2 linked regions of the Prochlorococcus marinus str. AS9601 genome follow. The protein of the gene in region 1 interacts with the protein of each later gene in a pairwise test. Links are inferred from orthologs where the notes say so. Each region holds a gene or a part of one and is shown on either strand. Other genes may lie near its edges.

What was found.
Region 2: the proteins of def (region 1) and A9601_RS17900 interact in binary tests that used the Escherichia coli proteins (3 or more experiments, as listed by UniProt). The link is inferred for Prochlorococcus marinus str. AS9601 from one-to-one orthologs.

Annotation. Positions count from the first base shown.
Region 1 is NC_008816.1:79,910-87,287, reverse strand. Bases 2,575-5,492 are described here. They hold def (peptide deformylase), read left to right. Parts: upstream 2,575-3,689; coding sequence 3,690-4,295; downstream 4,296-5,492. Other genes in these bases: A9601_RS09485 (ABC transporter ATP-binding protein/permease), read left to right, coding at 5,008-5,492; A9601_RS09490 (hypothetical protein), read left to right, coding at 4,688-4,966; A9601_RS09495 (histidine triad nucleotide-binding protein), read left to right, coding at 4,300-4,641; A9601_RS09505 (alpha/beta hydrolase family protein), read right to left, coding at 2,575-3,608. Outside these bases: A9601_RS09515 (SufD family Fe-S cluster assembly protein), read left to right, coding at 1-433; A9601_RS09510 (aminotransferase class V-fold PLP-dependent enzyme), read left to right, coding at 433-1,686; more of A9601_RS09505, read right to left, coding at 1,683-2,574; more of A9601_RS09485, read left to right, coding at 5,493-6,990; A9601_RS09480 (chlorophyll a/b-binding protein), read left to right, coding at 6,999-7,274; A9601_RS09475 (Ycf66 family protein), read right to left, coding at 7,275-7,378. UniProt on the Escherichia coli protein: Removes the formyl group from the N-terminal Met of newly synthesized proteins. Requires at least a dipeptide for an efficient rate of reaction. N-terminal L-methionine is a prerequisite for activity but the enzyme has broad specificity at other positions.
Region 2 is NC_008816.1:1,593,773-1,601,125, forward strand. The notes cover bases 2,112-5,004. They hold A9601_RS17900 (aspartate-semialdehyde dehydrogenase), read right to left. Parts: upstream 4,128-5,004; coding sequence 3,096-4,127; downstream 2,112-3,095. Other genes in these bases: A9601_RS17890 (ribonuclease J), read right to left, coding at 2,112-2,116; dapA (4-hydroxy-tetrahydrodipicolinate synthase), read right to left, coding at 2,197-3,099; tig (trigger factor), read left to right, coding at 4,252-5,004. Also shown: tRNA lysidine(34) synthetase TilS, read left to right, coding at 1-131; more of A9601_RS17890, read right to left, coding at 128-2,111; more of tig, read left to right, coding at 5,005-5,676; ATP-dependent Clp endopeptidase proteolytic subunit ClpP, read left to right, coding at 5,742-6,386; ATP-dependent protease ATP-binding subunit ClpX, read left to right, coding at 6,493-7,353.

The sequences.
Region 1 (7,378 bases):
AACAAAAAAAGACGAACAAATTTCTACTTATACAAAAATAGACTTTAATGGCCCAAATGGATTTCTAGATCAAATCAACAAATCACTTGCTGACGATGAATCTCATGCAATATTTGAAGGTTCAATAATAGTTCCTAAAATTGCCCAGAAAACTGATGCTTCTCAATTAAGTAGGAATTTACTTTTATCAAATCTCGCACAAATAGATACCAAACCTCAATTAGAAATAATTGCTGATGACGTCAAATGCAAACATGGAGCTACAATATCGCAATTAAATGAAGATGAACTTTTTTATATGAGATCAAGAGGGATCACATTACCAGAAGCAAGTAAACTACAATTAAGTTCATACTTTCAAGAAATAATTTCATTTATTCCCGTTTCAAAAGATAGATGGGATTTGCTTGATAAACTTTTAAATGAAAAATAATGGAAACGATTCAAAATTTTCCTGAAATAACTAAGAAAGACTTTCCTCTTTTAAATAACAACATAAAAAATAATGAGCAAATCATTTATTTAGACCATGCTGCAACCACGCAAAAACCAATTCAAGTCTTGAAAAAAATTGATGAATATTATAGAAATTTTAATGCCAATGTACATAGAGGAGCTCATCAATTAAGTGCTAAAGCGACAGAAGAATTTGAAAATGCAAGATTTTCAATTAGTAAATACATCAAAGCAAATTCGCCAAAAGAAATTATTTTCACAAGAAATGCTACTGAAGCAATAAATCTAGCAGCTAGATCATGGGGCGAATATTCATTAGGAGAAAACGATGAAATTCTTCTATCAATAATGGAGCATCATAGCAATATTGTTCCATGGCAAATGGTTGCAGCGAAAAATAAGTGTAAATTAAAATTTATAGGCATCGATAAAAATGGGCAATTAGATTTAGACGATTTTAAGTCAAAACTAACCTCTAGAACAAAGCTTGTTAGCCTAGTACATGTAAGTAATACTCTAGGTTGCTGTAATCCAATCAAAGAGATAACTAAATTAGCTAAACAAAAAGGTTCTCTAGTATTAATAGATGCATGTCAAAGTTTGGCGCATCAAAAACTAGATGTAATAGATCTTGATATTGATTTTTTAGCGGGATCAGGACATAAACTTTGCGGTCCTACAGGAATTGGTTTCCTCTGGTCAAGACAAGAAATTCTTGAAAAAATTCCTCCTTTCTTTGGAGGTGGCGAAATGATTCAAGATGTCTTTGAAGAGACAAGTACCTGGGCTGATCTCCCACATAAATTCGAAGCTGGAACTCCAGCCATTGCAGAAGCAATAGGCCTTGCGGAAGCAATTAATTATATAAACACTATAGGATTAAATGAAATTAATGAATATGAAAAGACTATTACTAAATATTTATTTGAAAAATTAAATCAAATAGAAAATATTGAAATTATAGGTCCACCGCCGGAGATAGATCCAGACAGAGCCTCACTTGCCACCTTTTATATAAAAAATATACATTCAAATGATATTGCTGAAATTCTTGATTCAAAAGGAATTTGCATCAGAAGTGGTCACCATTGCTGTCAACCTCTTCACAGATACATCGGAATTAAATCAACAGCTAGAATCAGTATGAATTTCACAACCAATAAGGAGGAAATTGATATATTTCTTGAAAAATTAAAAGATACTATTGATTTTCTAAAAATCAATTCTTAAATATTCAAAGCATTTTTTAAAAATTCCATAGATTTTTGCATTACTATTTCTTTATTTTCAATATTTCTAAAACCGTGCCCCTCATTATCAAAAAAAATAACTTCTGAATATTTATTATTCTGAATCAAAATTTCCTGGATTTTAAAAGTTTGTTTATAAGAAATTACTTTATCTTTTTTTCCATGAAACAATAAGATAGGTTTTTTTATTTTGTTAATATGATTTATCGGTGATCTATTTATATAATCATCATGATTTTGTGCATAAATTCCTACCAAAGAATTTAAATAATCTTTTTCAAACCTATGAGTGTTGTAATGCATATCCTTCAAATCAATAACAGGATATTTACAAATTGCTGCTGTAAAAATAGACCCATATAATAAACAATTCAGGGCAGTTAACCCACCAGCACTATTCCCAAAAATTACTACTTTTTCACTATCAACTTGATTTGATTTAATCAATTCAAGAGCTAGTGCTTTGCAATCATAAGAATCAACAATACCCCATTTACAATTCAACCTCTCTATATATGCTTTGCCAAATCCTGATGATCCTCCATAATTAACTTCAGCAACAAAAAATCCCTTCGAAGTCCAATATTGAACCTCAGAATTATATGATCCATCAAAACATGAAGTTGGTCCGCTATGTGCTCTAACAAGGAGCGGTGGCTTTCTAAAATTTTCTACGAGCGGCCTATAAAGAAAAGAATGAGTAGATTGAGCTTCAAAACCTTTAAACCAAAATGTTTCAGGTTTTGAACAAACTTTTATATATTCAGCATTTATTTCCTCAAAAACATTTGATAAAACTTCCTTTTTAAAATCAATTTCAAGTAAATTTCCAAGAAAATCAGATCCATGACCTTTCAAAACTACTTTCTTCTCAAAAACACTGAAATCACTTATTGAGGTAAAAGGAGTAGAAAATTCTTTAACGCATTGAAGATCTTTATATTGTTCAACTACTAAATTATTTTCTTTTTTTGCTAAACAAAATAAATCTTTTATATCCCCTGAAAAAAATGTTATTCCTGAGACCCACTGAGGTACTCCATATTCAACAAAATTTCTCTCTACTCTTTTTTTAATAAAAATATTCTCAATTTTACTAGCATCTAAAAACAATAAGTTCCACCATCCAGAACTATCTTCAGAACATACTAAAAGAGTTTCACTTATCCAATAAGGATGAAAAAAAGAAACGTTTTTTTTGGCATTAATCAGCTTATCTGAGAATTTTTTTATTTTTGTTATCTCTCCATCTAAGTCAATTTGAGCAAAAAAAAGATCATTTTTCTCCCAAGGCATATATGGAGAACCCCACTCGACCCAAGAAAGTAAGCTAACAGAAGAATTACAAGATAATTCTCCAGCGAAATTTTTAAATTTTTTTATTCGGTAAATATCTTGTTTAGTTTTTTTTAGGTTTAAAGAAAATAAGTAATCTCTATTATTTATTTCACAAATACCATATAAAAAATTTTTTTGAGAAATAACAAACGAAGAATCAAAATTTCCATCAATTGATTTAGATAGTTGTCTTGGTTCTTGAACTGAATCGAGATATCTTTTTTGACTTCTATAATTTGATGCAACCTCTTTAAAAATTTGAAACCAAACTGCGTTGGTAATCTGATCAATCCATATCAAATAAAAATTATTTTTTAAATATATACATTTATAAGATTTACCACCATATCCATGAAAGTTATTTTTAATATTATATTTTTTACTTGTTAATTTCTGAGGAAACGCCTCTTTTTTATTAAATGGTCTTGCAAAAATGGCATTTTCATTTTGACCTTCACCAACAAGATCAATCCAAAAAATGATATCCCTAATAATAGTTAATTCTTTAAAAGATTTCTTTTTAGATACAGTTTGCCTAACTTTTAACTGATCATCATTACTCATTTAAAAAAACTATAAAGAATGCAAATTAAAGTGCTAGTATTTTTATAGCTAAACTCTTAAGTAAAAACCTTTTTTTTTAACGTGGCAAACCATTTTTCACAACTTGCAAAAAAGTCAAGAACAAATGGAAACGCAGAAAAAATTGCAAAAGAACAATCAGGTAAGCCATTTCTAGACATTTATAAACTTGGTGATGATGTATTGAGACAAAATTCCAAAAGAATAACTAAGGTTGATGAATCGATTAGAAAACTTGCAAGAGAAATGCTTCAAAGCATGTATGCAGCTAAAGGAATTGGACTTGCTGCACCTCAAATTGGAATCAACAAAGAGCTTCTTGTCATAGACGTAAATTTTGAAGATTCAGCAGCAGAACCTTTAATATTAATCAATCCAGAAATTACAGACTTTGGAACAACCCTTAATTCATACGAAGAAGGCTGCTTGAGTATACCTGGTGTCTATTTAAATGTAGTGAGACCATCAACTATAAAATTAAAATTTAGAGATGAAATGGGACGACCACGTAAAATGAAAGCAGATGGACTTCTGGCGAGGTGTATTCAACACGAAATGGATCACTTAAATGGAATATTATTTGTAGATAGAGTTACATCAAAAGATGATTTGAACAAAGAACTTTTAAAAGAAGGGTTTAACGAAAAAGACGTTATCTCAATTAATTAATTTAATGACTGAAACAACAATATTTCAAAAAATCATTAATGAAGAAATACCCTGCGATAAGCTTTATGAAGATAAGTTTTGTATTGCTTTTAATGATATCCAGGCACAAGCACCAGTTCATTTTTTAGTGATTCCAAAAAAGCCAATTATAAGTTTATTAGATTGTATTGAAGAGGATGTAAATTTATTAGGGCATTTACTTTATGTGGGTAGCAAAATAGCTAAATCAAAAAATTTAACTAATTGGAGAACAGTAATTAATACTGGAGCAGAATCAGGACAAACAGTTTTTCATTTACATATTCATTTTTTATCTGGAAGAAAAATGAATTGGCCTCCAGGTTAAAACTCTCGAAAGAAATGTTAATGGGTTATAAATAAGTAAAAACAAAATGAATACCCCAGATTCCCTAAATACAGAATCCAAAAATTTATTCAATTTAATCTCAAAAAATTGGGAAGAGCTAGACAATTCACTCAAAACTAAGTTAATTAAAATTTGGAGAGTTTTAACTTATAAATGGCAATTACAAATTTTATTTAATTTACCTTTTTTACTATGGTGGGCATTAGATAAATCTTTTCCAAAAATTCATGAATTTGATGCAACAATCTTGAATTACTTGAATTTACCTGACTGGGCACTTTCCTTTATTGGCTTTGGTCAATAGACTTCTAAAAGTTATAATTTATCCTATAAAACTTTTGAGTAATGAAAACAGTAGTTAATAATAAATCCAAATTTATCTTGCAATTACAAAAATTAAGGAAGCTATCTCAGCCATTTTTTCTTCCCATAGATCAATGTAATGGATTCCAGTTCATATGGCTTTTGATTTCTCTTTTATTTTGTGTGGGTGGAGTAGTACTTGTGGGTCTTACAGGAATAATAAGTTTTTTTGAAAGCTTTCAACCAATTTTTCTTGAAAAGTATTTCGGAGGTGTAGTAAGTACTGTCAATTCAATTTGGGCTGGGAGTTGGGGATTGCTTTTCTCTGCATTATTTCTAATTGGATCAGGAAGCTTTTTTAGCTTAAGACGTCAATTAAAAAACCGTAGATGGTTACATTGGTTATTCCTTGCGATAATTGTATTAATGCTTTTAGCTGTAAACGGAATAAACGCAGGTATTGGATTCATTGCAAGAGATTTAACAAATGCTTTGGTAGAAAAACAAGAAGATGGATTTTATCGGATATTGGGAATTTACGCTTGTTGTTTCGCTGTGGCCTTACCAATACGGGTTTCCCAAATATTTTTTACATATAAGTTAGGAATAATTTGGAGAGAATGGCTTTCAAAAAGTCTAGTCAAAGATTATATGACTAATAAAGCTTATTACCAGTTAAATCCCAATGATGAAGAACAAACCGATGTAGATAATCCCGATCAAAGAATCACAGATGATACCCGAGCTTTTACCGGGCAAAGTCTCTCTTTCACATTAGGTATTTTTGATGCCCTACTAACATTTTCACTTAATATTCTTATTTTATGGAGTATTAGTACAACACTTACTTTTTCTTTATTTGGTTACGCCGCATTTGCAACTTCTATCCTCTTAATTGCTGGAAAAAATCTTGTAAAGATTGACTTTGATCAACTCAGATATGAAGCAGATTTTCGATATGGCTTAGTACATATTCGAGATAATGCTGAATCAATAGCCTTTTATTCTGGGGAGAATCCTGAGCGAAGTGAAACTGAAAGACGCTTAGGAGAAGTGGTGAGAAACTTTAATTTACTGATTATATGGAGAGTAATAATAGACGTCATGAGAAGATCCATTAATTATGCAGGAAATTTCTTTCCATATTTAATAATGGCAATCCCTTACTTTAAAGGTGATATTGATTATGGACGCTTTATTCAAGCAAGCTTTGCATTTGGAATGGTTGAAGGTTCGTTATTTTTCATTGTTAATCAAATCGAAGAACTTGCAAAATTTACTGCTGGTATTGGCAGATTAGAAGGATTCCAATCAAAAGTTGAATCCATTAGCAAAACCAACCCAACACTTAATCAAAACGTTATTTCAGATTACCCCTCAATTCTTATTAATAATGCTGACCTTTGCCCACCAGGATCAAATAAAACAATAATTAAAAATTTAAATTTGAGCATCGACAATAATCAATCACTTTTGGTAGTAGGACCATCTGGGTGCGGTAAAACATCTTTACTAAGAATGATTAGTGGTTTATGGGAACCCGATCAGGGAGTAATTAAAAAACCAAAAATTGGGGAATTATTATTCATACCTCAAAAACCATACATGTTACTTGGTTCTTTAAGGGAACAATTATGTTATCCCACAGAAGTTAATAAATTTAGTGATGAACATCTTACTTCTGTACTTCATGAAGTAAATTTAAAAACCTTAGTGGATCGGTATCCTAATCTTGATATCAAACAAGATTGGCCACGAATTCTTTCCTTAGGTGAGCAACAAAGATTGGCTTTTGCAAGACTCTTACTAAATTCTCCAAGATTTGCAGTACTAGATGAAGCAACAAGTGCTTTAGATATTAATACTGAAAAAAAACTATATAGTTTACTAAAGGAACGAGAACTTTCTCTAATAAGTGTTGGACATAGACCTAGCTTAATAGATTTTCACGAAAATATTTTAGAATTAAATGGACAAGGAGACTGGAAATTATTGACTTCTGATAAGTATAATTTTAAGGATTAACAAAAAAAATGAATTCCAAAGAAGAACAAACTAACTCAGAAGTCACTAATTTAGAGAATGAGAGTTTTATAGAAGAGCAAAAAGATCCTAATCAGATCAATGAACAAATTGAAGATAATAAATTAGATGAAAAATCTATAGAAATTAAAGATGAATATAAATTTGGATGGAGTTGGTATTCTGAAATAACTAATGGAAGATTTGCAATGATTGGCTTCTTTGCAATAGTATTGATTGAATTATTTAGTAAACAATCGTTTTTAAAATGGGCAGGAATCTTATAATTAATCATCAAATCTAGAACTGTTATCCCTTGGTTTCTTCTTATTTGTTCCAACGTTATACCTACTATTTTGATTTTTTGAACTTGATCTAGATGAAGAGCTCA
Region 2 (7,353 bases), 1.5 Mb from region 1 along the record:
AGCAATGTAGTTCTAAAAATCTGACAAAATTAGCAACTTCAATTTATGAAAAAAATAAAGGTCAAATTAATCTGCAAGAGTTTTTAAAAATTGTTTGGGATAAAAACTATATAAATTTTGAAAAAAGTTAAGATGTAACAGCAGATCTTCTTCTTCTTGTTCTACCTTCAAATGAATCTTCTGTAGCAGTCTCAGCTGATGGATTCTGTGATACTTTTGGACTTTTTTGGGTATTTTGTGGGTTATTTGAACTATTGGGATGATTATTATTGTTTGATTTCTTATGGAAATTATTATTATTTCTATTTCTATTGGAGAAATTTTGCTCTTCGGTAATCTTTGGAATATAAGCACGAGTTCCACTTGGAGCAGGTTGAACTAAACACAAAATAAGTGGTTCAACTTGTAATTCTCTTCTCATTCTTCTCGATAAACCATTTTCAATTTCTCTTTGTACACCAATCCAATCTACCTCAAAATTATTCGGCCCAGTTTGTCTGGATAATTGTTTCCATCTATTTTCTAAGACCCAACTTATTTCTCGTTCTGTCCACATAGACATTTTTCTTGGCTCTGCAGTAGTAACAACTCCTCTTAAATTAACTCTGGGAGGCGCAACCATCTTCCCATCTGTACTAATAGGAGCTAAAACAGTTACTACACCATCCCCAGCTAATTGCTGCCTTTCCTTTAATACTCGAGCATCTACTATCCCATTTCGTGAGTTATCAAGTAGTTCAACACCAGCTTTTACAGGATCACCCTTTTGAATAGAATTAGGTGTTAGCTCAACTACATCTCCATTTTCAATAATTAAGATATTTTCTTTTGGAACCCCCATAGTTTGTGCACTCTTCCCATGACAAACAAGCATTCTATGTTCTCCATGAACAGGAACAAAAAACTTAGGTTTTGCGAGTGCCAACATTAACTTTTGATCTTCTTGAAAACCATGACCAGAAACATGAATATTCTCACCCTTTCCATAAACAACCTTTGCTCCGAGTTTCATTAATCTATCTATTGTATTAACAACAGAAATAGTATTACCAGGAATTGGGCTGGCTGAAAATATTACAGTATCAGTAGTCTTGAGACGAACATGCTGATGTTCACCACGAGAGATTCTGCTTAATGCTGCTAGGGGTTCTCCTTGACTACCGGTCATCAATAATAAGGTCTCCCTATCTGGCAAATCTCTAATTTGCTTGATAGGAACGAACAAATCATCTGGGCATTTCATATAACCAATATCTCTTGCCTTAGCAATAACATTAATCATCGATCTACCTAACAAACCGACCTTTCTTCCATGTTTCATGGCCAATTCTAAGATCATGGTCACTCTATGCACAGAACTAGCAAAAGTAGTAAGGATAACTCGTTCTTTTGCCTCTGCAATATGTTTTTCTAAAGAGGGGTAGATAGTCTTCTCAGAAGGACAAAAACCTGGAACTTCGGCATTAGTCGAATCACTGAACATACATAAAACTCCCTTCTCTCCATAATGCACCATTCTTTCAATATCAAATTGCTCTCCATCTACTGGCATATGGTCAAACTTAAAATCTCCTGTAAAAATAATTGTGCCAACAGGTGTTGTAACTGCTAAAGAAAAACTATCGCAAATAGAATGGGTATTTCGAATAAATTCAACAGAAAAATGTTGTCCTACTTTTACAACATCTCTTGGATTTACTGTCTGTATAGTTGTTCTATCAGATACCCCTGCTTCCTCCATTTTTCCTCTAAGCATTGACATTGCCAATCTTGGGCCATAAATAATGGGAATATTAAAATGCTTTAGATGATGAGAAATACCACCAATGTGATCTTCATGACCGTGAGTGACAATCATTCCTTTTATTCTTCTTTGATTTTCTTTTAAAAAAGTTGTATCAGGCATAACAACGTTTACGCCATGCATACCATCAGATGGGAAAGCTAGGCCAGCATCAACAAGCATTAATTCATCGCCATATTCAAAAACGCAAGTGTTTTTTCCTATTTCATGTAATCCTCCAAGAGGTATTACTCGTAGAGCTGGAGTATTACTTTTAGATCTAGATGAATCATGAGTAGATCTATTTACAGTTGAATTTGTACTTGATTGCATAATTTTGAAATTTATGAAGGCCTGCTTGTAATCAAATAAGGTTTATTTAAATTTAATTATCAAGTTAAATATAATCCCTATTATAGGGAATTCAGGATAAAAGATAGTTGCTTTTTCATGTCATTGTTTAAAGGTGACAAAGGACTTCTAGGATTACCTACATCCCATCCCGAGAGCTCCAAAGCAGCTTTAATTGGGATTGGATTAGTAGTCATAAAGAGTGCTTTGAAAAGAGGCTGAAGTTTTTCATGAATAGCAAGAGCATTGGAAACCTTTCCACTTTGAAAAGAATGAATCATCTCTTTCAATTGCAATCCAACTAAATGACTTGCAACACTTACTACTCCTACAGCACCTACCGATAACATTGGAAGCAACAATGAATCGTCGCCACTATATACAGAGAGTTCGGAGCCACAAATAGCTCTTAATTCTGTTACTTCTTCTATTCTACCGCTTGCAGCTTTAATACTGAGAATATTTGAGAAATCCATAAGTTTCTTCACAGTATCAGGTAATAAATTGCATCCAGTCCTGCCAGGAATGTTGTAGAGCATAAGAGGCAAATCCTTTGCAGATTTAGCAATAGAACTGAAATGTTTATAAAGACCTTCTTGAGGCGGCTTATTGTAATAAGGAACAACGACCAAAGCACCGTCGGCACCAGAGTCGTAAGCTTTTTTTGTAGCTTCCACAGCTTCGCTTGTACAATTGCTACCAGTGCCAACTATTACTTTACAGCTTGCATCCAAAGATCCTTTTACCGCAATAAATAAATCATGCTGCTCCGCCCATGAAAGAGTCGGAGATTCTCCAGTAGTACCGCACAACACAATTCCATCGGAACCGTTCTCAAAAAGATAATTTGAAAGTTTTATAGCTAGTTCATAATCTACATCTCCATTCTCAGTGAATGGAGTAACCATTGCAGTCAATATTCTTCCAAATAATGGATTATTACACTCAGTTTTGTCTGTAATCATTTTTTTGGAATTAATAACTCAGCTATTTGAACAGCATTCAGAGCTGCTCCTTTTCTTATTTGATCTCCACATAACCATAATTCTAATCCATGAGGATGACTTATATCAGTTCTTAGCCTGCCAACAGCAATATTATCCCTTCCCATAACGTCATTTGGCATAGGAAATCTATTATTTTTGTAATCCTCAATAATTTCAATTCCAGGAGATTTTTTTAATTCTTCAAGAGCTTCTTTAGGCTCAACTACATCGGCAAATTCAATGTTGATCGATTCAGAATGTGCTCTTAGAACTGGGACTCGAACACATGTAGCAGAGAGCTTTAAATCAGCAATATTTAATATTTTCCTTGTCTCATTAACCATTTTCATCTCTTCTTCGCAGTAATTATTTGAAAGCATAGGAGAATTATGTAAAAACAAATTAAAAGCAAGGGAGTATGGCAAAACTTCACTTTTTTGAGGATTTCCTTGAAGATATTTTTCAGTTAAAAGTTTTAGTTCCTCCATCGCCAGTTGGCCTGCACCACTGACAGATTGATATGTTGAGACAATAACTCTTTGAATAGTAGAAAGTTTGTTTAATGGAGCTAAAACTAATGTCAACAAAATGGTAGTGCAGTTTGGATTGGCTATTACCCCATCATGATTAAGTACGTCACTAGCATTAACTTCAGGGACTATAAGAGGAACGTTCTTATCTAATCTGAAAGCACTTGAATTATCTATCAGTAAAGCATTTTGATCAATAATGGTAGATAACCACTTTTTTGAAATACTTCCGCCAGCTGACGCCAAAACTAGATCAAGATTCTTAAATTCTTCCTTAGTTGTTTTTTTTGTAACTAGTTCTTCACCTTTCCAAATAATTTTTTTTCCTTCTGACCGCTCTGATGAAAGCAAGACCAATTCTGATATTGGGAAATCACGTTGTTCAAGAATTTTTAGCAATTCAGATCCCACAGCACCTGAAGAACCTAAAACAGCAACTTTTAATGGCCTATTAGGCAAATAAGGAAATTGTCTCACACTTTAAAATGATTTTTATGAATAGATTGACTATTTTTTTTACTTTATCAAAAAATTAACTTTCAAGGAAATCACATAATGTGAAATAATTAAGATTCGGTTCAAAGTAATAACTTAGAAAAACATGGCTAAAGATGCACTAATAGTCAAAACAACTCCTCTGCCTCAAAGTAGAATTTCATTCGAATTAGAAATACCATCTGAGACATGCAAAACGTGTGTAAATGAAACAATCAATTCTATCAGTCGTTCAGCTAAAATTCCGGGATTTAGACTTGGTAAGATTCCTAAACAAGTCTTAATCCAAAGAATTGGCATCACACAATTACATGCTTCTGCTCTGGAAAAAATTATTGATAAATCATGGCAAGAAGCGTTAAAAATAAAATCTATAGAGCCACTAAGTGAGCCAGAATTGGTGGATGGATTTGAATCTTTACTTGCAAAGTTTAGTCCTGAAAAATCACTTAAGGTTACTCTTCAAACTGATGTTGCCCCAGAATTAAAACTTAAAAAATCCAAAGGACTTAGTGTTGAAATATCAAAGACAAAGTTTGATCCTAAGTCAATAGATGAAGCGCTAGAAAAATCTAGAAATCAGTTTGCAAACATTATTCCAGTTACCAATAGAGCAGCAAAATTAGGAGATATTGCTGTAGTTAGTTTCAAAGGAAAATATAAAGATTCTGGTAAAGAGATTGATGGTGGAACAAGTGAATCAATGGATCTTGAGTTAGAAAAGAACAAAATGATTCCCGGTTTCGTTGAGGGAATCGTAAAGATGAAAATTGGTGATACTAAAACACTTAACCTTAAATTTCCTGATGATTATTCTCATGAGGATTCAAGAGGCAAAGAAGCAATTTTTGAAGTAAATCTTAAGGATCTTAAGGAAAAAGAATTGCCTGAACTTAATGACGATTTTGCAAAACAGTCTGGCAACAAAGAATCATTAAAAGAGTTAAAGAAAGATATTGAAAAGCAACTTAAAGACAATTTTGAAAAAACTCAAAAAGATATCAAAATTGAAGCTTTATTAGATGCCTTAACAAACGAATTGGTTGCTGAAATTCCAAAATCTATGATTGATATAGAAGTGAGGAATAATATTGAACAAACCGCTCAAAGATTCGCTCAACAAGGTCTTGATGTTAAATCTACTTTCACTCCAGAATTAGTTAAGTCATTAGCAGATTCCACAAGGCCTCAAGCTGAAAAAAATGTTCAAAGAAATTTAGCTTTAAAAGCATTAGCTGAAACTGAAAACATAAAAGTTGAGCAAGATGAAATTGATTCAAAAATGAAAGATTATGAAGATGCAATCTCTCAATCTTCAAAACAAATAGATATTAAAAAACTAACAGAAGTATTAACTAACGATTTACTCAAAGAAAAATTAATCATTTGGCTTGAAGAAAATTCTGAAGTAAAAGAAAAAACTACAAAAACTTCTAAAGCTACAAAAACCTCAAAAACAACAAAAGCCACAAAAACTGCGTCAAAAACTACAAAAACTACAAAAACTCAAAATAAAAAAGAAAAAAAATAATTTATGAAATTTCCTACTAATTAGACAAAAACCCCTTAAATTATTTATAAGACGAAAACTATTTTGTGAACTCAGAAAAAAAACATTTAATCCAAAGCTCAATAAGTTCTTACGAAAGTAACAATAAAACCATTGCTGCTGTTCCTACTGTTATAGAACAATCAGGTAGAGGAGAAAGAGCTTTTGATATTTATTCAAGACTATTAAGGGAGAGAATAATTTTTTTAGGTACTGGAATTAATGATCAAGTATCTGATTCACTTGTTGCACAATTATTATTTCTTGAAGCGGAAGATCCCGAAAAAGACATACAAATATATATCAATTCTCCTGGTGGCTCAGTAACTGCAGGAATGGCAATATACGATACTATGCAGCAAATATCCCCTGATGTAGTGACAATATGCTTTGGAGTAGCGGCAAGTATGGGGGCATTTCTTCTTTCTGGAGGAGCAAAGGGGAAAAGATTGGCTTTACCTAATTCTAGGATTATGATTCATCAACCTCTAGGAGGTGCACAAGGTCAAGCAGTAGAGATTGAAATACAAGCTAAAGAAATACTTTTTCTCAAGAAAACATTAAATTCGCTTTTAGCAGAACATACTGGTCAACCTTTAGAAAAAATTAATGAAGACACAGAAAGAGATTATTTTTTATCTCCCTCAGAAGCAGTCGAATATGGATTAATTGATAAAGTTATCAAAAAGTGACAAGGGGTTCTGATTTTTTAAGAATAAGATGACGAATCGATATTTATAAGCAATCCTAGTGAATAGGGAATATTTAACACCTTTCACTTTTAAAAACTTATTATCGATGGCTAAATTCGACGCCCATCTTAAATGTTCATTTTGCGGTAAATCACAAGACCAAGTAAGAAAGCTTATAGCTGGTCCTGGGGTTTATATCTGTGATGAGTGCATAGATCTTTGTAATGAAATTCTCGATGAAGAACTACTTGATAATCAAGCGAACACAAACAACCCTCCGCAAGTAAAAAAGAAATTACCAACTGATAATCCAAAAAAATCTGTTCCTTTAGAATTAACCTCAATTCCTAAGCCATTAGAAATTAAAAGTTTTCTAGATAATCAAGTTGTTGGACAAGAATCCGCAAAAAAAATATTATCAGTCGCCGTATACAATCACTACAAGCGATTAGCTTGGAAAGTTAAAGAAGATAGTAAAAATAACAATGCAACAGATTCACAAGCAACTAAATTACAAAAATCAAATATTTTACTCATCGGCCCTACTGGAAGTGGAAAAACATTATTGGCGCAAACTTTAGCAGAGTTTTTAGATGTTCCTTTTGCAGTAGCTGATGCAACGACTTTGACAGAAGCTGGATATGTTGGGGAGGATGTTGAAAACATACTTTTAAGACTTCTACAGAAATCAGAAATGAATGTAGAACTAGCTCAAAAAGGAATTATTTATATTGATGAAATAGATAAAATTGCAAGAAAAAGCGAGAATCCCTCAATTACTAGAGATGTCTCTGGTGAAGGAGTACAGCAAGCTTTATTAAAAATGCTTGAAGGAACAATTGCTAATGTGCCACCACAAGGCGGAAGAAAACATCCGTATCATGACTGTATCCAAATTGATACGAGTCAAATACTATTTATTTGTGGGGGAGCTTTTATAGGTTTAGAGGATATCGTTCAAAAGCGT